3 regions of the Pseudoalteromonas sp. UBA2102 genome follow, and region 2 is predicted to be linked to each of the others. Evidence: predicted binding sites of a transcription regulator. Region 2 holds the regulator's gene; each other region holds the start of a gene.
The links. The regulator LexA, encoded in region 2, represses DNA repair genes until DNA is damaged. The targets are predictions, from matches to a motif close to TACTGTATNNNNATACAGTA.

Region 1 (8,397 bases), on a different contig from region 2:
ATCAGTTAGTACAGCAAGGTGAGGCGGCTAAAATAGCGCTTTCATCGGCAGATGCTTTTGATTGCGATCTTCGCTTTTTAGATAATGACCTTAGTAAAAACCTATTGGTAAGCGATTTAGCGGTTGCAGTAGAAAGTAGCATTAGCCAAATAGTAACGTTAGCAAAACAAGCAATTACCGATGCAGGAACCACCCCAGATGTTATTTATTTAACAGGGGGGAGTGCGCAGTCACCACTTATTAAATCGGCGTTAAGTGAGCATTTAGGTGATATTAAAATGCTGAATGGCGATCACTTTGGTAGTGTAACGGCTGGCCTAACAAAATGGGCCAGCATGCTTTATAAGTAGCTTAAAAGGCTTTAAAGACTGATTTGTCGGGTTGCGAGGTATTTTTCGTAATCTGGCAAAGTACGCTCAAGCTCAGTGTCCATTAAGGGCGAGCTTAATAACATGTCGGCGCTGACTTCATTACAGGCCACAGGAATATTCCAAACAGCAGCTAAACGCAGTAATGCTTTAACATCAGGGTCGTGTGGTTGCGATGCCAACGGATCCCAAAAAAACACCAATACATGAATTTCGTGCTCAGCAATTTTAGCACCTAGCTGTTGATCGCCCCCCATAGGACCACTTAATAGCTGAATAACCTCTAGCCCGGTGGTTTTTTCGATTAAATGGCCTGTGGTGCCAGTACCGTATAAGGTGTGTCTGCTTAAGGCTTCTTTGTGTTTTTCGCACCATAATTTAAGCGCGGCTTTTTTACCATCATGCGCAACTAAGGCAATATTTTTATTAGCGGGTAGCGATTGTTTTTTTTGTTCCATGCTGCATCTTATTTTGTTGAGTAACCAAGGCTTTGGTTAAGTAATACAATTTAGTGTAATTAGTATAATAAATTAATGGCCAGTGCAATAAATACCATGCCGGTCACTCGGTCTATCCAAAGTTGGCTATGTGGGTATTTTTTGAAAAATTGCGCTATTTTGTCGCCAAAATAAATATACGTACAGTCAATTGGGAAAGCTAAAATAGGGTAGAGCAGACCAAAAAAAGCTAATTGAAACGTTGCCGATGATAAGCTTGGGTCTACAAACTGAGGGATAAAAGCAATAAAAAATAACGCGACTTTAGGGTTTAATACCTCGGTCATCATGGCTTGAAACATGACATTTGGCTTTTTACTGGTGCTTACATGAGGCTTATCATCACTAGCGCAATCCACGGTATTTGCCTGCGAAAAAGTGCTTTTAATCATCACAAGCCCTAAATAGCACAAATAAGCCGCGCCTAAGTACTGTACTGCACTATAAGCGGTGGGCGAGGCTTTTAATACCGCGCTTAATCCAATAACGGCAAAAAATGTGTGTATTACTCCACCTAAAGCAAAGCCAAATGCGCTTTGCATACCTGCCGCTCTGCCATTGGAAAATGTTTGCGCCATTAAAAATGCGTTTGATGGCCCAGGGGCCACCGCCATTAAAAAGCTCGCCAGTAAAAATGATGCTAAAAAATCAGGGTTGATCATGTATTAACCGGGTGCAATGTATGGGCTTTTTTACTCATTAAAATTAACCAAAGTGGCGCCAGTAACAATAAATGAAAAGCAATTAGCCAAGGTGTGCTAAGGCCTAAATATTGCGTTAAAAACACAAGCACACTAGCGCCACTCATTTGCATAGCACCAATTAAGGCAGAGGCTGTACCGGCTTGTTTAGGAAAGCGCGATAACGCCATACCAGCCGCAGAGCCTAAGCTCAAGGCAAAACCAAGTGCTGCAATTAAAATAGGTAGCATAAGCGCAATGGCCGATTCTATATGGCTAAGTGCAATCATTAATATGCCAGAGGCCACCAATACTGTAACCCCAACACGCAGGGCTTTTTGGCTATTACGTTTAATATAAATGGGCGTAATAAAGCTGGCTACAATACTTAATACGGCATTGAGCGTAAACCAAAAAGTAAAGTCGGCAACAGTGCCCCCTAAGTGCGTAATTATCCACCCAGGTGCCAAGGTGACATACACAAGAATTGCCGACATGGCGACCATACACAGTAAGCTATTAAATAAAAATATCGGTGTTTTTAATATTGGCACAAAGCGGCGTAAGTCCAATATATGCCCTTGGTAGTGACTATCAGCAGGGCGGGTTTCTCTAAATAAGGTGAGCGTAATGACTAGGCCCGCTAACGCAAATAAGGTTAAAAACATAAAGTTCATGCGCCAGCCAAATTGCACGGTAAGCCAAGCACCTAAAATAGGCGCAAGCGCAGGAATAAAACACACTATTCCATTTAAATAGGTAATCATTTGCCCGCTACGTTCGCTGCCGTATTTATCACGTACAATAGCAAAAGCAACAACAAACGTAGCACATGCGCCTAACCCTTGCAGAGCGCGTGCAAACATTAATACAGCAAAAGAGGGCGCCATGTAGGCAAGCAAGGCAGAGCCTGCATACAAGCTAACACCTACAACCGCTACCGGCTTTCGGCCAAACTTATCAGCAAGCGGCCCTGCAATTAATTGCCCTAAACCCACAGTAAGCATAAAAATAGCCACTGTTTGCTGAACCTGTTGTTCGGTTACGTTAAATTGCGTGGCAATAGTTGGAAAAGCGGGAAGATAAATATCAATTGCCATAGGGCAAAATATTACGAGTAACGCTAAGATGAGTAATAAAATTAAGTTAGGTTTAGCGGGCTGTGTTTGCATTAGGTCTCCTTTTGCTGGCTATTTTAGGTGCCCGCATATAAAAAAGAAAGGGCTTATGAGTGAGCCACGCTTTATTGTGATAAATATTTCATGACATTAGGATTAACAGCGCGGTGAATTGCGCTTTTTTTAACTGGTCTGATGTGTTAATTTGAACTTATAAACACAAAATGGGAAATAACAATGAGTAATAAATCAGCCCTTTTAAAAACCTGGCTTAAATTTAAACGCTTACCTTTTGGCAATTGGTTGTTTAGCAAAGCTGTATGCATAAAAGCCCCGTATTTTGGCTCAATGAAACCTTACGTGCTCGATTTAAGAGAAGGGCACTGTAGCGCTGTCGTAAAAAACCGTCGTAGTGTGCATAATCATATTGGGACTATTCATGCTATTGCACAATGTAACTTAGCTGAGCTGTGTGCTGGTGTAATGGTAGATGCCACCGTGCCTTATAAAACGCATCGCTGGATCCCAAAAGGAATGACGGTACACTATTTAGCAAAGGTTGATACCGATGTAACTGCTATTGCAGAAATCGACTTGCCTCGCCAATGGGTAGATAAAGAAGATTTAGTGGTGCCAGTTAAGCTTTACAATACCCGCAATGAGCTGGTGTTCACTGCAGATATTACGATGTACATAACCGAGAAAAAGTAATGAGCGCTTAATTAGATTTGGCTTTATCAGCGGCTTGCTTATTAACAAACGACAAGTCGCTATCAGCATCATCAAGCAAAGTTTTTACTTCTTTAGCCGGCTTTAAATCTTCGCTAATAAGTTCCGGTTCTTCTTTTTCAAAGCGCTGTTTTAAGCTGCCTTCAATAATGGCTCCGGCATCAATACTTAGTGTATCGTGAAAAACATCGCCATGTACGTGAGCGCTGCTTTGAATATTCACTTCACTTGCGTTTAGTGAGCCAATAATTTTGCCTTTTACAATGACACTTTTAGCTTCAACCACACCTTCAACAATGCCGGTAGAGCCAATTACCAGGTGCTCTGCCTTTATATCGCCATCAATTCGGCCATCTAGCTGCACTTCGCCCTGGCTGGTAAGTGTGCCAGTTAAGCGCACATCTTCAGAAATAATAGAAGGGGTATGATTTACTCTTTTCAACGTAGTTTGACTACTTGGTTGCTTTTTTTTACCGAACACGAGAAAGCGCCTTTGTTATTTTTAGAGGATTGACATGTTTGCCATCGAGTAACACTTCATAGTGTAAGTGGGTGCTGGTACTTCTGCCAGTACTGCCCATTAATCCAATTACCTCATTTTTAGCAATTGTTTGGCCTTTTTTCACTTTAATTTTATTTAAGTGGCCAAAACGGGTGACCAAGCCATTTTTGTGCTCTAGCTCGATAAAGTTACCATAGCCGCCATTTTTACCAGCGCGCAATACACGTGCATCTGCAGGGGCAAAAATTTCGGTTTTATGCCAGCCGGCTAAATCAACACCTTTGTGAAAAGCGCGGCGGTTGTTCATCGGATCTTTACGTAACCCAAAGTTGCTCGAAATATAGTATTTAGCCGCAGGCAAGGGCAGTGAGTTAGGCAGCTCTGTTAAAAAGTTTTCAAGGTTGTTAAGTAATAATAGCTTATCAACAATGGCTAAAAACTGCCCTGGTATTTTAGTTTCGTCAAATACATCTAACGGGCCACCTTGCGCACTGGTTTGTGCGCCCAGTGCTAAATGTTGTTCAAGGGCTGATTCTAAGCCTGCGCCTTTTAACATCGCTAAAATTGCATCATGGCGTTTATTAATTTGCGCATCAATAAGCGCAAAATTGTGCTCGTAGTATTTATTTAAGCGCTCGTAACGTGCGGCAAAAGTGATTGGCGTTAGAAGGCTGGCATGTTTGTCTTTCGGCTCTTCATCTACAAGTGGTTCATGAAACTCGCCTTTGTCTTGATTAACAGGCGACTCAAGTTGTTCTTCTAGTTTTATTGTCTCTTTACTAATAGATGCGGGGAGGGATTCAATCATACCTTGCAAAAGTGCTTGCTTTTGCTCTAGTACAGCAAGTTGTTCTAATTGCTTAGCGTGCAGTGCTTTTTGTTCTTGAACCTGTTTTTGCCACGCTTGTTGTTTGTCAATTTGGCTTTGTTCTATGTCGGTAATTTTATTTGTTTGGCTATAAACACGAAAACTAGAAATACCGACCCAAATAATAGTGCCTAAAATAAGCAGTACTGTAAAAAGCTGAAACCAAGGCGCCAAAACAACATGCTTAACTTCGCCATTTTGACGAATAAGCAACTGACGGGATGGGAAAAATTTTTGGTAAAAAGACTTAATAAATACTGACATGGCACATAAACACTCGCTATTAACCGGATTAATGTATCAATTTCAGTCTAAAAAGCCAGAAAAAATTTGTAACTGTTCAAAAATTAATAAAAAAGGGCTGCTATTTAGTAGCAGCCCTTTATTTAAAATAGTCACAAATTAGCTAGCTTGTTGCTCATCGTTATCTTTTATTGATGCTACATTGTCGGCTTTTTTAGCTTTAGCTGTACTTTTTGTTGTGGGCTCTTTTGCGCCTTTTAACACTGCCATAAAGTCATCTTTACTCTTTGCAATTTCAAGCGCAAGCGATTCAACCTGTTGCTCGCTCAGTGGCACATCTACTTTTTCCAGCATTACTTCAAGCGATTCTGCTATATCGAGCATTTTGTCATAGGCATCCGCTTCTTTTTTAGTAGTAAACGTCATTCGCTCAACTCCGTTTCGTTCTACAACATATTTAACAACAACAGCCATGATCTCTCCTGCTTGATTGCGTGGTAATGTGGTTACTGACCCGTAGGTCACTGTTTTTATATACAGTAAATGTTTGTGTGTAAAATTGCAAGTATTCGGTGCATTTTTAGCTTGTCATCAATTTGACAAAAAAGCGTAACTTTACTTTAGTTAAGCAATCACTTGTTGTACCAGCTGCATTTTAGGTTTTCGGATTTAGGTGATTATGCACTGGAAATAATGTAAGTGATGCGCGTTGCTCCTTATTTAACATTATTTCCTCAAATAAAAATTAAGCACATGTTTAAAGCCAAATTAGCCGTTTAACTATAACGCTTTGGTATAAACAAAAATAAGGAATAACAAATGAAAAATCTATTAACGCTACTTATTATTAGCTTTTTAAGCTTTAGCGCGTTTACACACGCTAACCCTGTTGAAGATAAGCCTATGGTTGAAATGCCGCAAGCGACGGTTATTAATATTAATAGTGCCGATTCAGAAATGCTGGCCAAGTTGCCTGGTATTGGTAAGAAAAAAGCGCAGGCTATTGTTGATTACAGGGTTGAAAATGGTGAATTTTCCCAGCTGAGCGACTTAACTAACGTAAAAGGAATAGGTAAAAAGCTTGTAGCTAAACTAGAAGGAAAAGTGTCTTTATAATAGGCAGGGCGCTAAGCGCCCTGTGAATACTGCTCAAGTGCTTTGGCTAAATATTTTTTAGCGAAGTTTATTTCAATCGGGGTTGTTAAAAGCGGGTAACACAGGCCACCTAAAATTAAAAAGGGAATGAGTTCCCATCCTTTAAAAACAGTAAATAATAAAAATAATGGGCTGAGCAATATCAGCTTTACTATTCTTAATAACACTCTATCGGTAGCAGGTAGCATACTTAGCGCAATAGCAACAACGGCTTGTCGCTGCCTCACTTTAAGGTGCTTTAGTTCAGGCAGCTGACTGGTAAAAAACGTAAACATATTAAATAGTCTTTTTAGTAAGTAAGCGAGTGGTAACAATTACAAAAAGCGTGATAGTAAATAACGCAAATAGTATTTCCATCCATGCTGGCATACTTAATCCCGCAAATTGCCAATCGATATTACCGCAATCCCCTGTGGCTTGAAAAAAGCTTGGGATCCATTCATGCAATGGCATAAATGAAGGAAAGTTTGGCTCAAACTCACAGCTAAACGCAAAGGGATCGGTGGTTGTTTGCATTTCAATGTGCTCACGCGCAATAAAGTAACCCCACACACTTGATACACCCCACACTAAATAAGCGATAGCGCGTACTAATTTACTTTGTGGTTTAGTTGCGCCAATAATGCCTGCCCCTAATAAGCCTAATACCGCAGTTCGCTGGTAAATACACATAATGCATGGAGCAAGGCCCATCTGGTATTGAAAAAACAGTGCGGTGACTTCTAATAAAAATACAATGCCTGTAAATAGTAGCCATGGAGTACGTTGAGTAGGGAGTTGTGCTAGCCAGTTCATAAAAAATCCGCATTGAAATAAGACGTTGAATTATGTACTAGGATAAAGTAACGAGCAACAAAAAGGGTAAAAAAGCTACCGAAGTGGCTTTTTTTAAGATGAAATTAATAAGCGGTTATGGCCAATCCTATTTAGGGAAAGGTTAAGCTTAATTTGCTAAGTGAAGATGTAATATAAGATTGGTTCGCTAAAAAGGCTTGATTAAACGTTACAGTTAACAGGTAACAGGCTCTGCTGTATGCGACTTTTAAATGTACTTGTTGTCGCACACGGGAATTATTGTAGTAATGTAATGGTGAAAAAATAACAATAGCATTAATGTACCTACTATGAATAGGGTTAATTTATTTAGCAAATTAGGCCTAATTTAAGCATGTTGAATTTTATTATTTACTATTGCGAAATTTTCAGCGGTTGGTTGGCACTTATATCAACGAGTTTACTTGTTAGTTATATTTCATCTGGTACAATCTGTCAGTTATTCGTATAAAACGATGAGTTGTGATTAATTCGAGTGGGAATTGAATGAGAATTTTTAAAGCTAAAAGCCCAGCAGGATTTGCTGAAGAGTATATAGTTGAATCTATCTGGAACGGCGATTTCCCTCCAGGTTCAATTCTACCTGCAGAGCGTGAGCTTTCTGAGTTAATTGGTGTAACCAGAACAACCTTACGTGAAGTACTGCAACGTTTAGCACGCGATGGCTGGCTAACTATTCAGCACGGCAAGCCAACCAGAGTGAATAACTTTTGGGAAACATCGGGTTTAAACATACTCGAAACGCTGGCGCGCTTAGATGAAGACAAAATGCCAGAGCTGACCGATCAGTTATTATCTGCACGTACTAATATTAGTGCTATTTATACCCGTGCAGCGATAAAGCTTAACCCTGAGCGTGTTATTGAGATTTTATCAAAAAGCGATGAACTTGAAGACACTGCGCAAGCTTTTGCAGATTACGATTACAAAGTACACCACGAATTAGCTGTCGCTGGTAATAACCGCATATACGTACTTATACTTAACGGTTTTAGAGGGTTTTACTTTAAAATTGGTTGTCATTATTTCTCAGACGCAGGCACTCGCCAGTTAGCACGTCAATTTTATAAAGATCTAACAGTATTGGCTGAAAACCGTGAGCATGATGGCGCGATTTCAATGATGCGTAAGTTTGGCCATCAAACCGGTGAAATCTGGCAAAATATTAAAGGCGATATGCCTTCCGATATCATGGATTAACCCATTTTTAAAACCTGCAAATGCAGGTTTTTTTATAGGCGTAATAAAGTTTTAATATCTGTTCGGTATTTTCGATTGTGCACATCGCTAAATACGATTGTTCTTTTTTCCTTATTAAATTTAAAATGCCACGTAATTATGTGTTGGCGCTATTGTTTTTTTATTTTTAGCGCCCATATAAGTATCAGCATTGCGTATGCAAT
Region 2 (8,397 bases):
CATAAAAAGGAGGCTCTACAACGCGTTGTTTAAAATTAACCTTTACTTGGCAGCGGCCATATTGGGTAGCGTTTTCGCTAAGCATACCAAAGCGATAGTTAGATCGATCTGCGTTAATTTCGCCAATAGCAGGGGCTAAATTGTTTATATCGGCTTCCATTTTTCTAAATTTAGCACTGACCTTGCGACAGTTTTTACGACCACCGTTTTGCCAGCATTGTAACTGGTGACCAAATTCCCACGCCGGCACTATATGCTCCCACTCTATACGCAGCGCACGTACATTAACCTTGCCAGAGGAAGTTAACGTATTACGCGGAATATAACCACAGTTGCTAGGATCGGGGATTAGCTTTTTACCTTGTTTTTTAATGTCGCAGCCGCAGTAAAGGCTTTTGGCGTTTTCGGGTAGGGTTTTAATTAAGTGCCTTTTAGCCGTTGAAAAACGGGTAAATTCTTCACTCGATGCAGAAAAACAAATACAACAAGCCACAAAGGCCAAAATAAATTTAAGCATATCCATCACATACGTGAACTACAGGAGGCGCTAGTCTAAAGTTTTGCTGCTAAAAGATAAAGCCTGAACAAATTTTAATCCGCTATGCTTAGTACACTCTATACTGATATAAAAAATAGCGAGGAGATGACTATGCTAGGTGCTTTTTCAATAAGTTTAACGGTTAAAGATATTAGAGCCTCAAAAGCGTTTTACGAAAAGCTGGGCTTTAGCGAGTTTGCAGGTGAGATAGAGCAAAACTGGCTAGTGATGAAAAACGGTGAGCATTTAATTGGCTTGTTCTCGGGTATGTTTGATAAAAACATGCTGACCTTCAATCCTGGCTGGGATCAAAACGCACAAACCGTTACAGAGTTTAAGGATGTTGATGCGCTTAGCGAATATTTTCAAAACGCTCATATCCAGGTTGAACCTGTGGGTGATAAAAGTTTTATTATTACCGACCCAGACGGCAACCCTATTTTGATTGACCAACACGTGTAAGTTTTTTTAGCCTAACGTTTTGTATTAATAAAATAATACCGCATAAACAAAATAGTACGCTGGTGGCTGCAAAACTGATGAGAAGCGGGTTGTTAAAATCTTCACGCTCGTCGTAATCCATTATGTGTAGCATCCAAAAAAAGTCGAATATGCGCCATAGTGTGCTGCGAACGGTGATAACTTTGCCGTTAATTGCATTTAAATACAGCGTGGTATTAAAGGTGTCGTTAAATTGTACTTGCCACACATTTGTTTTGTATCCCACCTCTCGAGTGCCTTGTTTTAAAAGCGTTGTGTTAATTGGCTTAGCGTCGATGAGTAAATGCGCTTGTGCATTAGCGGTAATTTGTATTTTAGTGGGTGGCTGAAAAGGGCGCCCCGTTAAACCATTAAAGCTCTGCTGCTCGTCAGTATTAATAACAGTAATAAGCGGGGTCGTTAAAAAGTGCTCAAATACTATTTGCATGGGGTTAGGCACTTGGGCAGTAATATTATCGAGTGATGTGGGGTAGTCTGCTTGAGTAAATGGGTTTGTAAGTGTGCGCTTAGCAAGGTGCTTACCGTGTACGTATTCAAGTGGTATCGCGCTCATTACTAAGCCGCCTAAAAGCCAAGCTAAAATTTGTAAGGCAAGTAAATAGCCTAGCCACTTATGTAGTTTTCGAGCGCGCTTAAATAGTTGTTTTCTCATTTTGTGCTTCTTATTATTTTTAGCGTTAGTGTATTACAGCAGCCCATGCTTTTACTGCGGCATTTTGTCGCAGTTATTCATAAGCTTACTCTAACTTTATAAAAATAATAAAAAGGAGCGGTAAAAAATCAGTGAGGCTGTGTTTAATGCTCACGTAAGGCATTTATTAGCCCTTGTTTGCTCATTTTTGAGCGGCCGCTAATGCCGAGCTCTTTAGCTTTATTGTACAGCTGCTTTTTAGTGCGCTGCTCATACTTTGAGGCTTTGCCGCCTTTAACAGCGGTTTTATGAGTATTGCTATTAGCAATGCGCGCAGCTTTTTGTTTGCTCATGCCTTCATCTCGAAGCGCATCGTATTGATCGTCGTTTTTAATTTGCGGGCCATGATCTACCATAATTGTCCTCCTGAAGCGTTTAATTACGCAGTGTGTGTATAACTTTCATACATAAACGGTAAAATTAAGCGTAACTAGCCTAACCCGTTTTATAAGGCAAATTAGATGCCAATGGCGTTTAAACAGGTATTTTCTATTAATAAAGCCATGTTTAGCGCTTAGTTGATTTGGTATAAAAGTAAAACTGCGTTAAAGTTTGCGATGAAACTATAAGAGGGTAAAAAGCAGACAATGTCGGAAATTCAATTTTTAAATGTAGATCTAGAGCTTGAGTCTAAACAAGATATTAGCGCCCTAGTGGCAGACTTAAAGAAAAACGCGATGGTTTTGCATTATGACAAAGACGAATATCGTCAATTGGCGCGTATTGAAGCCTCAGGTGATATAACCACGCCAGACAAAGCAATCAACCACTTATGTGAATTAATAGAGTCGTGTTCACGTAATGCGCTTAAGCAGTGGCTAAGCTGTTCGCGCAGAACGTTTGATATAGGCTTTGAGTCGGGCACGTCACCTAAGTGTTTTAACCAAGCTCTACATGCAGATACACTACTACGTATATCTGCCATTGGCGCTGGTATGGAAATAACGATTTACCCTATCGAAAAGTAGCCATAGTTAACTATTTGCGCTCGACAACCGCTGCGGTCATTTTTGATACGCAGCAAAGCTCGCCGCGGCTATTGGTTATTTTTATTTCCCATACAGAACTGCGCTTACCAATATGAAATGCACGAGTAACGGCGGTTAAAGTGCCATTTCGAGAGGCCTTTAAGTGGCTGGCGCTAATTTCCTGTCCAACACAATAAAATTTTGTAAAGTCCACTACAAAGTTAGCGGCGTAGCTTGCTACGGTTTCAGCAAGTACCACATTTGCGCCACCATGTACCATACCAATAGGATTATGATGCTCAGGAATAGCAGGCATGGTAGCCACTAGGTAATCATCTCCTATTTCGGTTATTTCTATGCCCATGGTTTTCATCAGCGTGCCTTGGCCGTTTATTCCCTCATCTAACTGTTTGCAAAGCTCTAATGTGATGGGTTGATGCCAAATACTCATAATTACTCCTTTATATTGAAAGCAAATTTATAGCATTTTAAATACTGAACGTCTGCAATTACCTAAAATTTATCCAGGCGCGGTGTATTTAGCTATTTTAAAGCACAATTTAAATTTGCGATTTTTATTTAACTGTATATACTCACAGTTAAATGTACTGTATGGAAAACCAGTTGTATGCGACCATTAACTAAACGCCAAGCTCAAATACTCGAACTAATAAAAGTTTTTATTAAAGACACTGGTATGCCTCCTACACGTGCCGAAATTGCGCAAACACTCGGTTTTAAAAGTGCCAATGCTGCAGAAGAGCACTTAAAAGCGCTTGCCAAAAAAGGTGTTATTAAAATGAAACCAGGCGCAAGCCGTGGTATTCAATTGGTTGAAGAAGAAGAGCCAGAGCAACTAGGTCTGCCATTAATAGGTAGAGTTGCAGCGGGTTCGCCTATTTTGGCGCAAGAACATGTTGAGAGTCACTGTAAAATAGACCCACTCATGTTTAAACCAGCCGCCGACTTTTTACTGCGTGTTAACGGCATGAGTATGAAAGATATAGGTATTATGGATGGTGACTTGCTTGCCGTACACCGTACTCAAACAGCAGAAAACGGCCAAGTTGTGGTTGCACGAGTAGATGAAGACGTAACCGTAAAACGCCTAGAAAAAGCAGGCCGAAAAGTATTATTACACGCCGAAAACGAAGAGTTTACGCCAATTGAAGTAGACCTTGAAAACGAATCGTTTAATATTGAAGGGTTAGCCGTTGGCGTAATAAGAAATGCCGATTGGATGTAATTTTTAACTATTTTTAATTAATATTTATAAATGCGCACTTTTTAGTGTGCATTTTTGTTTTAAAAACAAACCTTCCACCGTCTCAAAACGCCCTAAAATTATTTAGGCTGTAAACTTTTTTTCACTCATACTTTTATCTTCCTAAGCGTGTTACATCCCTTAATTTTGCTCGTATCTTGGCTGTTAAATAACAATTTAATACGCCGTCATTTAGTCAATACTAAAATATCACTTGATTGTTTTTTATACTAAAACTTGCTTGTTGTACGTTTTTTAGCTAATCATTAATGTGCTGGACTAACAATAACTCACAGCTTTTTAGTTATGAGAACACACAATATACACAAACCTTTTGTTGTCCTAGCGATACCAATCAAAAATAAGATTGGTTAAAAAATAAAAATAACGAATTGGCGTTTAAGCCGTATGCCTCTTCGCTTTGCATTCGCAATAGCATCAAAGGAGCCGTCACATGGGTAAACTGACCTCTACCTTGTGGCTTGTGTTGATTATGTTCCCGCAGCAAGTGCTGGCTAATAGCCAATACAATATGCGCAAGGGCGTAACCGATATAAGTAATAATGTATATCAGCTACACATGACCATATTTTTAATATGTTGTGTGATTGGGGTGATAGTGTTCGCAATAATGTTTTGGGCACTGATTCATCACCGTAAATCTAAAGGGGCAGTTCCTGCCCAATTTCATGAAAGTACCAAAGTAGAAATTCTTTGGACTGCCATTCCGTTTGTTATTTTAATTGCCATGGCAATCCCTGCCACTAAAACCCTCATTGCGATGGAAGATGCCAGTAAGGCCGACTTAACCATTAAAATTACAGGGTCACAGTGGAAGTGGCATTATGAATATATGGGCGAAGACGTAGAGTTTTACTCTATTTTATCTACCCCTCAAGACGAAATAGCCAACCTTGCTAATAAAAACCCTAATTACTTACTTGAGGTTGATAAACCTTTAGTACTGCCAATTAATCAAAAGGTGCGTTTTTTAATGACCTCTGATGATGTTATTCACTCTTGGTGGGTCCCCGATTTTGCCGTTAAAAAAGATGCCAACCCGGGGTTTATCAACGAAACGTGGACCAACATTAACGAAGAAGGTATTTACCGGGGACAGTGTGCAGAGCTGTGCGGTAAAGATCATGGTTTTATGCCCGTGGTGGTTGAAGCTAAATCGCAAGAGGACTTTAACGCATGGCTTGCAGATGCTAAGCAAGCTAAGCAAAAAGCCGCACTTGCTGATGCAGCATTGCTTGAGACAACAATTCCTAAAGAAGAGCTAATGACACTAGGTGAGCAAGTGTATATGGCAAGTTGCGCTGCGTGTCATCAACCTACTGGTATGGGTTTACCGGGCGTATTTCCTGCGTTAAAAGGCAGCCCCATTGTTTTGGGTGATATAAAAGATCACATTGATGTAGTGATTCATGGCCGCCCAGGAACTGCAATGCAGGCATTTGCAAAGCAGCTCTCAATTAAACAACTTGCAGCGGTAATTACCTATAAACGTAATGCGTGGGGTAATGAAACGGGTGATGTCATCCAACCTAGTGAAATTCAGGCAGCACTTGATGCGGAGGCGAACTAATGAGTAGCATAGTAGAACAACCTAACGCCAATAACGCTCACCACGGCCATCACCCAGCCAAAGGTTTTAAACGTTGGTTATACACAACAAACCATAAAGATATTGGCAGCATGTACTTAATTTTTTCGCTGACTATGTTTTTAATTGGTGGTGCAATGGCCATGGTTATTCGGGCTGAGTTATTTCAGCCAGGATTACAATTGGTAGACCCACACTTTTTTAACCAAATGACCACAGTACACGGTTTAATTATGGTGTTTGGTGCTGTAATGCCAGCCTTTACGGGACTTGCTAACTGGATGGTACCGCTTATGATTGGCGCGCCAGATATGGCACTGCCCAGAATGAACAACTGGAGCTTTTGGATTTTACCCTTCGCTTTTTTAATTTTATTGGCATCGTTATTAATGCCTGGAGGCGGCCCCGCATTTGGCTGGACGTTCTATGCGCCGCTTTCAACAACGTACAGTAACGACAACACCGCAATGTTTGTGTTTGCAGTGCACATTATGGGGATTAGCTCAATTATGGGCGCAATAAACGTTATTGTGACCATTGTTAATTTACGTGCCCCAGGCATGACATGGATGAAGCTACCATTATTTGTTTGGACATGGCTAATAACCGCATTTTTATTAATTGCTGTTATGCCCGTATTGGCCGGAGCGGTCACTATGGTGCTCACCGATAAATACTTTGGAACCAGCTTTTTTGATGCGGCAGGCGGCGGCGACCCGGTGATGTTTCAGCACATATTTTGGTTTTTTGGCCATCCCGAAGTGTACATCATGATTTTACCCGCTTTTGGTATTATTTCGACCATAGTGCCTACATTCTCACGTAAAAAACTATTTGGTTATGCCTCAATGGTTTACGCAACCTCCTCTATCGCATTACTGAGCTTTATAGTGTGGGCGCATCATATGTTTACGACCGGTATGCCCGTTGCTGGCGAGCTATTTTTTATGTACGCGACCATGCTGATATCGGTGCCTACAGGGGTAAAAGTATTTAACTGGGTAGCCACTATGTGGCGAGGGTCAATAAGTTTTGAAGTGCCTATGCTATTTAGTATTGCCTTTATTGTGCTGTTTACTTTAGGGGGCTTTTCGGGGCTGATGTTGGCTATAACCCCTGCTGATTTTCAGTATCACGATACTTACTTTGTGGTGGCGCACTTTCATTACGTGTTAGTTACGGGGGCAATATTTTCGATTATGGCGGGGGCTTATTATTGGCTGCCTAAGTGGACGGGCAACATGTACAACATTGCCTTGGCTAAGTGGCATTTTTGGTTATCGCTGGTAAGCGTAAATGTATTGTTTTTCCCTATGCATTTTGTAGGGCTGGCAGGTATGCCGCGCCGTATTCCCGATTACGCCCTGCAGTTTGCTGATTTTAACGCAATCATAAGCATAGGTGGGTTTGCCTTTGGTTTATCGCAGTTACTCTTTGTGGCTGTGGTAATTAAATGTGCCCGAGGGGGCGATAAAGTCCCTGCAAAAGTATGGGATGGTGCTGAAGGTTTAGAGTGGGAAGTGGACTCTCCTGCGCCGTATCATACTTTTTCTACGCCGCCGGAAATTAAATAATGACACATGCACCGCTATTAAAGCGCCTAATTCTTATTTGTATAGGTATGTTTGCTTTTGCATTTGCCTTAGTGCCCTTATATGACGTGTTTTGCGACATAACTGGGCTTAATGGCAAGCCGTCGCTTGAGCAAGCTAAACAAAGTACACAGGTTGCACAAAATCGAGAAATAGGTGTGAGCTTTACAACCCATGCGCAAAGTGGTGCGCCGTTTATTGTTAAATCTAAAGAATACAGTGTTGATGTGAAACCAGGTGCCATGCGTGAGGTAATGTTTAGCGCAAAAAACACCAGTGATATCGATAAAGTAATGCAAGCGGTACCTTCTGTATCGCCCGGAAAGGCAGCCAAGTACTTACATAAAATAGCGTGCTTTTGCTTTGATCAACAACCGCTAAAAGCGGGTGAAGAACTTGAGTTTAAGCTGCTGTTTTATGTTGATACTGCACTGCCGAGCGATGTAGAAGAGCTAACTTTATCGTACACCGTATTTGATATTAGTGAGCAGCTAGTAGCAAGTAATAACTAGCCTGCATGTCTAGTGTAAAACTAGGAGCAAGTAACATGAATCAAGATTATGAAAACTACTACGTACCCGAGCAAAGTCCTTGGCCCATAGTGGGCGCGGTGGCGTTATTTTTTATTGCAGTGGGTGCGGCTTTAACAGTCATGAACTTAGAAAGTGAAGGGGGCAGCGGTGTGTACCTGCTATATGCAGGCATTGCAGTGCTGCTGTATATGATTTTTAGCTGGTTTAAAAATGTAATTAGCGAGTCTGATCAGGGCTTATATTCAGCGCAAATGGACCGCTCATTTCGACAAGGAATGAGCTGGTTTATATTCTCTGAAGTTATGTTTTTTATGGCCTTTTTTGGCGCATTATTTTACGCCCGCATACTGTCGGTGCCTTGGCTTGGCGGCGCTGGGAATAATGCGATGACCAACGAGGTGCTTTGGCCTACCTTTGAGGCCGTATGGCCACTACTAACCACACCAGCAGGTGAAACCACGCAAGCTATGGGGTGGCAAGGCTTACCCCTTATTAATACGCTTATTTTATTAGCGTCTTCGGTTACTTTGCATTTTGCTCACGTAGCCATTGAAAACAATAAACGTAAACCGCTAAAAGTGATGCTAGGGGCAACCATTTTATTGGGTGTGTGCTTTTTAGCATTGCAGGTAGAAGAATATATTTATGCCTACAACGACTTAAACTTAACACTAGATGCAGGCATTTACGGGAATACATTC
Region 3 (8,397 bases), on a different contig from region 2:
CGGCGCTGATAATAGCAAACTGCGTATTTAAGTAAAGAAAAAAGCTAAAGAAATTTGAAATAAAGCCGATAAATATCTACCAGTTATCATAATCGGCTAAAGACTATGCAAATCGATGATTTGTTAATCACAGAGAGTCAACTAAAGACTAGGCTAAATAAAAGTGTGCATGAAAATCGCAGAGGCGAATTCTCACTTTTATTAGCGATGCTATCGCACGATGTGCTGGATTTTAGTCAATTTCACTTGCCAAAAAGTGAAACGCATAGTGCTTATGTAGACGAAGAACAGTTAAGGGAGCGCTTTGGTGCTGGACCAAAGCAATTATTAGCTCCCGAAAAATTTGATATGACCATAGGGCAAGAGCACGCGTCGATGATTGTTCAACAAGGCGAGCAAGCAGGCATGAAAGCAATAAAATTAAGCCACTGCTTAAAGCCTGAGCCACTAGCGATTAGAGATGACAAGTTACATATTCCTTTAACAGTAATCGATAATTGTGAACTATCAGTACGCAGGCGCTTAAATGACACGCACACCGCGCTTGCAAGTCCACAAATGGACGCCGCAGCATTTTATGACGATTTAACTAATGAGGCTATACATAAGCCATTGCTTGTTGCTAACGCATAAAAATAATTTAACACTTGTGCGTTTTAAAAGCCTAAAACACCTTATATTTAATAACCGGTTATGCAATAAAATAGAACAATTCTTTTTTTGTTTAAAAAAAGCATCCACAAATTAAATGCAATTGCTATAATGGCTGCAAATGGTATGACTTGAGTGCCATTATCATTAAATCAAGGTAATTAGGAACGTAATGAAGAAAACATTCACGCTAAATCATGAGAAAATCAAATACCCTCGTATGGTTGATGCTGCAAAGCATGAAGTGAAAAAATATTTGAAAAGAGAGCGCAATAAAACGCTACCTGTTGAAGCTGATTACTGGGCGTTTGACTGTAAGTTTGGCACAAGTGCCGATGATGCCGAAGTTGTTCACGTAGCTGAAATTAACAACAAGATCAGCGAAATCGAAAAGCAGGCGCTTACTTCATTCTATGTTGAGATTTTAGCTAGACCTGCGCAGCGTGAATCGTTCGATCTAGATGATGATGAATAACCAATAGCAATATTGTAGAAAATGGACCTAGATGGTCCATTTTTGTTTATGGCAGTTATTAACGTGTTTAGTGGTATAGAGTAGCGCTTAAATAAAAAGCTATTTTATGCTAAGTGTTTAGCTTATTTTATACACTGTGACACTTTTTATATTTTTTACCGCTTGCACATGGGCAGGGGTCGTTTCTGGCAACTTTTATATCGGCGGCCGGATTAATAATACCCTCTAAATAACGCCATTCACCGTCCTCTTTTATAAAGTCTGATTTCTCATCTAATTCACAATATAAGTTTTGGTAAAAATAATACGCGTTAAAGGCAACATAACCTCGCTCATCACTTTGCTGCGTATCGCGCACAACTAATTTTACAAAGCGGCAGCTATTGGCAAAGTCAGCAATTTCATTTACTGGGTTTTGTGCTTGTTTTTCTTTGGCGTAAGTTTTAAATACATAAGATGCATTTTTTAATGCATAAGCACTAAAGCGCGAACGCATTAGTTGCTCAGGTGTTGTTGGGGTTTTTATATCAAGATGATAAGGCTGGCAACAGTCGCCATAATTAAGCTGACTGTTGCATAAGCAAGCGCTAGTACTAGTTACACTCATAAAATACTAATTAACATAAATTAAAAATGCATTTTACCAAGCTTATTGAGTAAGTGATATTGCTGTAGTGCTGGTTTTTTTAGTAAAGCAAAATAGCTTAGCGCTTCTTTTGTTTAAATTAAGCGATAAATTAACAAGCTGCTGCTCACTTACTATATCTGTCCACGTAATAATGGCTGCAAAGTTCCCATTATGAAGTGCTGAATTAAGTACATACTCTAAATTTACTAAATGCTTTTGTCTTATTACAAGCAGTTTGCTGGTATCTATAGAGCAGCTATCTAGCAAGGCTTTACTAGGCACATGGTCGGGCGCAATCAGTAAGGTCCACGCGTTAGAGCTATTGTATTGGTGCAACACTTTTAGCATCTCAAACGTAGCAGAAATTTCATCTTCTACTTTTATTAAGTTTACCGACTCACTTTCATTATGTTGTTGGTAGCTTTTAACGGTTCTTACGGTAATTGGCTGTAGCATAGGTCTCACTCACTGGGTTTATATACAGTACATGTATACAGTAGTTTATACAGTTGTTGTGTGCAAGCGTTTTTTGTTATTTTTTATACAGTTAATGGTTTTAAAAAATAAATAATAAAAATAACACTTTAAAAACAGTGTGTTATAATTTAAGTCGTGTAAGTGAAAGCTGAGGGTGTTTGCAGTACTGTATAAAGTGTAGCAGCGTTATACAGTACTTAAGGGATGGCTATACAGTTATTTTAGTGTGTTTTACAGTGCTTAGCTGTTAGCTATACAGTAGTTAGTCATTTTTTGGGATTAAGTGGGCAAACTGAATTTGGTGGATTTGCTCATACAAACTGGCTGCATAGCACTGAGCGTCTTTAAGACGTTTGGTGTCGATATATTTTCTTAAATCATTTAAAGCAGCGGTTGCCGGTTCATAGCCTTGGCTGCTGGCTAAACTCAGCCATGCTGCTGCGTGAAATACGCTTTTTGGTACGCCTTGGCCTTTGACAAAAAATAACCCTAAATAAAACTGGGCGCGATGATTTCCGGCCATTGCGGCAAGGCGCATCCACTTAGCTGCCAACGGTGCCTGGTTATGCTTTAAATAATACAGTGCTTTGTTAAGTGTTGTTTGCTCACTTACATCACTCTTGTTTTCAGCGCTGTGGTTTGTAGGCTGTGTTACAAAATCTAAAATATTGTTTAATTGCTGCTCTAAGTCTTGTCCGCTAGGCTGAGTCTTATTCATATATTTTCTTTTTTATAGTTTCTACGTCAACAGTTTAGTATATCGCAAGGTAAAATGTCCTGTTTATACTTAATTTTATGGTAAAATCACGTCACTTTTTACTATCACAAGTCTATTATGCTCGAAGCTCTATTTAAACTCCGCGAAAACAACTCCAATGTGCGACGCGAAAGCATTGCTGGAATCACTACTTTCATTACTATGGTTTACATTGTATTTGTAAACCCTGCAATGCTTGCGGAAGCAGGCATGGATCAAGGTGCTGCATTTGTTGCTACCTGTATTGCGGCTGCTATTGGCTGTTTTATTATGGGATTGTGGGCTAATTACCCTTTAGCACTTGCGCCGGGCATGGGTTTAAACGCATTTTTTACTTACGGTGTTGTACTGGGCATGGGTTATAGCTGGCAAGCTGCATTAGGTGCGGTATTTATGTCTGGTTGTATATTTTTAATATTAAGTTTGTTTAAGGTCAGAGAGTGGATAATTAATGCTATCCCTCTGGTTTTAAAGCAGGCTATTGCCACTGGTATTGGTGCGTTTTTAGCGTTAATTGCGCTTAAAAATGCAGGCATTATTGTTTCAAGCCCAGCTACATTAGTACAGCTTGGCGATATTACTTCGGCAGGTCCTTTATTAGCTATTTTAAGCTTTTTTGTCATTGCTGCTTTGCTTTATCGTGATATAAAAAGCGGCGTACTTATTAGCATTTTGCTAGTAACGGGCATTGCGTTAAGCCTCGACTTAGTTGAGTACCACGGCGTAATGTCAATGCCACCGTCTATTTTACCTACCTTCATGCAACTTGATTTTGCAGCAGCCTTTGAGCTTTCTATGCTGAGTGTAATCTTTGCGTTTTTGTTTGTTGATTTATTTGATACATCAGGCACGTTAGTTGCTGTAACTCAAAAAGCAGGCTTAGCCGATGAAAAAGGCAATATGCCACGTTTAGGGCGTGCTTTAAGTGCCGATAGTACAGCTACTATTGCGGGTGCAATGTTAGGTACTTCTACCACTACTTCTTATATTGAGTCTGTGGCCGGTGTATCGGTTGGTGGGCGTACTGGCTTAACAGCTGTTGTTGTGGGTATATGCTTTTTACTAATGATGTTTTTTGCGCCGCTTGCGCAAATGGTGCCGGCTTATGCAACAGCGGGTGCTATTTTATACGTTGCGGTATTAATGCTGCAAAACCTTAAGTTTGTAAACTGGGATGACATGAGCGATGCAATTCCGGTAAGTGTGGTACTACTTATGACGCCGCTTACATTCTCTATTGCGCACGGTATTGCTCTTGGTTTTATATCGTACACTGCGGTTAAAGTACTGTGTGGTAAACGCGATCAGGTTAGTATTAGCGTGTGGATTTTAACAGCGTTATTTATTATCAAGTTTGCATTTTTATCGTAATAGCTAATACCCATTCTTTTAGCTAAGAGGCTTAGTTTGAGGGTGGGTAAACATTTATTATTTAGTGTCTATCGCTCATGCCGCTGCGTTGTTATACCTTGCGTATCTATGTTGTGGTAAATGAGCGTTTATAATGTAGTTAGCGCTAGGTAGTGCCTCAAAATACGTTAGTATTTACCCATTGGTAAAAGCTTAACAGATACAAAAAAGCCCATAAATTATGTATGGGCTTTCTTTTGGGTATTTAAAATTACCATTTCTTTTTAGGTGCAAATAATACGTCTAAGTCATCTTGCTCTGCTTCTGCTTTTTTCTTCAAGGCAGTGGCATTTGATGCTTTTAGTTCGGTGCTTATTTCTTCTAAATAGGCTTCAACTTCTTGGCGTTTTGCGTTTACGTATTCATCAGAATAGGTAACGGCACTAAGTGTGGCATAGGCTTTTTCAAAATATTGCCTAGCAGAGCCCACCATGCTCGCTGAGCGAGCAGATAAACCGCGTTTAATTTGGCTTTCTATATTAATTCTGAGTTGTAACTTTTCTAGGCGTTTATCTTCTGCTGCAAATATTTGGCTATCTACACGGCCTTTACTGTGTTCAGAGCGCATAATAACTCTAAGCTTTTTTATGCCCTGAATTAACGAGACTAACTGCTTATCGTTACTTGGTAACGATAAATTGTCGCTGCTATTACCTTGTACTGCACCACTTAGCTTTTCTTTAGCTTCGTTCATTCTGCTTTTTAATGCTTTAGAATTAGGTGAATGGTTCACCATAGCGTTAAGTGCTTCGTAACATCTACGTTGTAAAACGCGTATAATGTTTTCAGAAAGCGGAATATTAGCGCTATTCATAAGTGCTTCTTCGGTTTCTTCAATTATCGCTTTTTGTTTTGTTAATTCTTTGCGACGTTCAATTTCTTGCTTTTCTTTATGCTGCTGTACAGCGCTTACCCACAGTGCAATCACTATCAGTGCCACTATAAGCACAATTATAATCGAAACGATCATGGCTTAATTCTCGGATTCATAATCTATTTTTTTATATTACATCAAATATATGCTTTGAGGGTAGCTTTGCGCTGATTAACTTAAAAATATGTTAAAAATTAGATATAAGAATAATGTATTATAAGTTGAACCTGAATAAACATCGCTATCTGCAGCGGGTTTATTATGCTAGCCTTAATGCTTAAATAATGAAAATATACGTGCTTACTTTGCCAAGTTTTAACTAAATTAAACTTGGTTTTGCTTAGTATTACCATCATATAAGCTTAATAATAACGTTAAAAACTGCAACCATGAAATTACAACAACTTAGATACATCGTAGAAGTTCAAAACCATAAGCTAAACGTATCAGCAACTGCTGAGAGTTTATTTACCTCACAGCCTGGTATATCTAAACAAGTGCGCATGCTTGAAGATGAGCTAGGTGTACAAATTTTTGGCCGCAGTGGTAAGCATTTAACGCATGTAACGGGGGCCGGCGAAGAAATAATTAACATTTCTCGCGAAATTTTATCTAAAGTCGAAGGTATAAAAGCGGTTGCTAATGAGCATACGCTGCCTGATCAGGGTAAACTAAATATAGCCACAACACATACGCAAGCACGTTATGCTTTGCCAAGTGTTATTCAGGGCTTTATGAAAAAATACCCAGCTGTTTCGCTGCATATGCATCAAGGTACACCACAACAGATTTCTGATGCAGCAGCGCGCGGTGATGCAGATTTTGCCATTGCAACTGAAGCACTTCATTTATACTCAGATTTAGTTATGCTGCCTTGCTATCATTGGAACCGCAGCATTGTGGTGGCAAAAGATCATCCTCTAGCACAAAAGGCCGACAATTTAACCGTTGCCGATATAGCGCAGTATCCGCTTATTACGTATGTATTTGGGTTTACTGGGCGCTCTGAGCTTGATAAAGCATTTAATGCGCACGGCCTTGAGCCGCACATTGTGTTTACTGCAACCGATGCCGATGTAATTAAAACTTATGTAAGGTTAGGGCTAGGTGTAGGTGTAGTCGCTTCAATGGCCGTTGATCAATTAAGTGACACAGATTTAGTGTGTATTGATGCCAGCCATTTATTTGAAGCTAGCACAACTAAAATTGGCTTTAGAAAGGGCAGTTTTTTACGTACTTATATGTATGACTTTATTGAGCGTTTTGCCCCGCATTTAACTAAAGAGCGAGTAGAGCGAGCAAGCTTATTACGTAATCAAGAAGATGTTGATGCGTTATTTGCCGACATAGAACTGCCGGTAAAATAGTAAGACTTTAACTATATAAATACTAAAAAACCGCGTATTGCTAAAATACGCGGTTTTTTGTTTTTATACGCTTAACATTCAATAATGTTTACCGCTAATCCACCGCGAGCGGTTTCTTTATATTTGGTTTTCATGTCGTTACCGGTATCGAGCATGGTTTTAATCACTTTATCAAGCGACACCTTTTGCTCGCCACTGCCACGTATTGCTAGGCGAGAGGCATTAATTGCTTTAATGGCGCCCATGGCATTGCGCTCAATACACGGTACTTGTACCAATCCGCCTACAGGGTCGCAAGTTAGGCCTAAATTATGCTCCATGCCTATTTCGGCGGCGTTTTCAACATGTACTACATTACCACCAACAATTTCGGTGAGTGCGCCGGCAGCCATTGAACAGGCAACACCTACTTCACCTTGGCAGCCTACTTCTGCGCCCGAAATAGAGGCATTTTTTTTGTATAAAATACCAATCGCCGCTGCGGTTAATAAATAGCGTGTGGCTATGTCGCGGTCCACTTCTTTAATAAATGTGTGGTAGTACATTAAAACGGCCGGCAATATACCCGCAGCACCATTTGTTGGCGCCGTGACTACGCGCCCACCTGCGGCATTTTCTTCATTTACAGCTAAGGCAAATAAATCCACCCAATCCATTGCTCTGAGTGGGTCATTACTCACTTCTACATTTAGCTTTAAATACAAACTAGGTGCACGGCGTTTAACTTTTAAACCACCTGGTAAAATTCCCTCAGTGCGCATGCCACGTTCAATACAGGCTTTCATTACTTGCCAAATATTAAACAGCTCGTCTTTAATATCGTCTTCTTTGCGCAGCGTTTTTTCGTTATGCATCATTAAAGTAGATACACTAAAGCCTGATTCTTTACACAGCTCTAGTAAATCTTTTGCACTTTCGAACGGGTAAGGAGCCGGGTTTTGTTCGCGTATATCAAGGGCTGCTTGTTTTTCGTTTTCAAATTCTTCATCGGTAACAATAAAGCCGCCGCCAATAGAGTAGTACACTTTGCTATATACTTTTTCGCCATTGTTTGAGGCAATAATTTCCATTGCATTAGAGTGCTTAGGTAAGGTTTTGCGGCGATGAAAAACAATAGCCCCTTGCTTAGGAAAGTTCGCTTTATGGGTTTGGTTGAGGTATATCACTTGCTCTTTTTCAATGGTGGCAAGGATATCGTCAACTAAATCGGCATCTATTGTTTCTGGGTCGTAGCCGGCAAGCCCTAATATAACGGCTTTACCAGAGCCATGGCCTACGCCGGTTTGACCCAGTGAGCCATAAAGCTCTACCTTTATATCGGTAACAGAGGTTAAAAGTTGTTGCTCTTGTAGGTCATTAACAAATAAGCGCGAGGCACGCATTGGGCCAACGGTATGTGACGACGATGGGCCAATACCAATGCTAAACATATCAAATGCACTGATCATATTATGGGTCTCTACTATATTTACTCAGCCCTGGAGCTGTTCTTTGAACGGTCGAGTATCATAACGTTAATTCTATATTATGTAACTATTTGCCAATAAGTTTTAAACTGGTAGGGCAAGCTGTTTTGTAAAGTTTTTTATAATGCTAGCCGTTGCTCCCCACAGTAATCCGTGCGGTGTACTAAACCCTTGCAAGTTGATGTTTTTGCCAAATCGCTGAAAAGGAATGGGCTGCCAATTGGCCTCGTTTGAAAGCGCAGTAAGCGACAGTAAAAAGCTAGCTTGCACTTCATTATAATCATTCTCCCAT

Region 1: B2R65_RS04760 (YebG family protein) is a predicted target of LexA. The motif match lies at 5,528-5,547, and genes of this name have one in related genera.
Region 3: B2R65_RS17865 (SulA-like leucine-rich domain-containing protein) is a predicted target of LexA. The motif match lies at 2,234-2,253, and genes of this name have one in related genera.

What each region holds. Positions count from the first base shown of each region.
Region 1 is NZ_DCYU01000038.1:29,634-38,030, reverse strand. It holds gene yegD (molecular chaperone) at 1-350, shown strand, start outside; gene B2R65_RS04790 (methylglyoxal synthase) at 362-826, opposite strand; gene B2R65_RS04785 (LysE family translocator) at 886-1,527, opposite strand; gene B2R65_RS04780 (multidrug effflux MFS transporter) at 1,524-2,717, opposite strand; gene B2R65_RS04775 (hotdog fold domain-containing protein) at 2,901-3,374, shown strand; gene B2R65_RS04770 (bactofilin family protein) at 3,382-3,873, opposite strand; gene B2R65_RS04765 (M23 family metallopeptidase) at 3,863-5,026, opposite strand; gene B2R65_RS04760 (YebG family protein) at 5,165-5,479, opposite strand; gene B2R65_RS04755 (ComEA family DNA-binding protein) at 5,825-6,121, shown strand; gene B2R65_RS04750 (DUF6170 family protein) at 6,133-6,435, opposite strand; gene dsbB (disulfide bond formation protein DsbB) at 6,437-6,955, opposite strand; gene fadR (fatty acid metabolism transcriptional regulator FadR) at 7,481-8,194, shown strand.
Region 2 is NZ_DCYU01000055.1:48,238-56,634, reverse strand. It holds gene B2R65_RS06975 (endonuclease) at 1-523, opposite strand, end outside; gene B2R65_RS06970 (VOC family protein) at 650-1,000, shown strand; gene B2R65_RS06965 (hypothetical protein) at 975-1,691, opposite strand; gene B2R65_RS06960 (DUF7218 family protein) at 1,835-2,086, opposite strand; gene B2R65_RS06955 (hypothetical protein) at 2,318-2,698, shown strand; gene B2R65_RS06950 (PaaI family thioesterase) at 2,709-3,149, opposite strand; gene lexA (transcriptional repressor LexA) at 3,327-3,944, shown strand; gene coxB (cytochrome c oxidase subunit II) at 4,417-5,553, shown strand; gene ctaD (cytochrome c oxidase subunit I) at 5,553-7,145, shown strand; gene B2R65_RS06930 (cytochrome c oxidase assembly protein) at 7,145-7,675, shown strand; gene B2R65_RS06925 (cytochrome c oxidase subunit 3) at 7,711-8,397, shown strand, end outside.
Region 3 is NZ_DCYU01000139.1:3,084-11,480, reverse strand. It holds gene B2R65_RS17880 (VC2046/SO_2500 family protein) at 106-633, shown strand; gene B2R65_RS17875 (DUF6172 family protein) at 824-1,126, shown strand; gene B2R65_RS17870 (YchJ family protein) at 1,254-1,733, opposite strand; gene B2R65_RS17865 (SulA-like leucine-rich domain-containing protein) at 1,776-2,210, opposite strand; gene B2R65_RS17860 (tetratricopeptide repeat protein) at 2,494-2,949, opposite strand; gene B2R65_RS17855 (NCS2 family permease) at 3,067-4,359, shown strand; gene B2R65_RS17850 (hypothetical protein) at 4,610-5,368, opposite strand; gene cysB (HTH-type transcriptional regulator CysB) at 5,662-6,639, shown strand; gene B2R65_RS17840 (L-serine ammonia-lyase) at 6,711-8,087, opposite strand; gene B2R65_RS17835 (NUDIX hydrolase) at 8,190-8,397, opposite strand, start outside.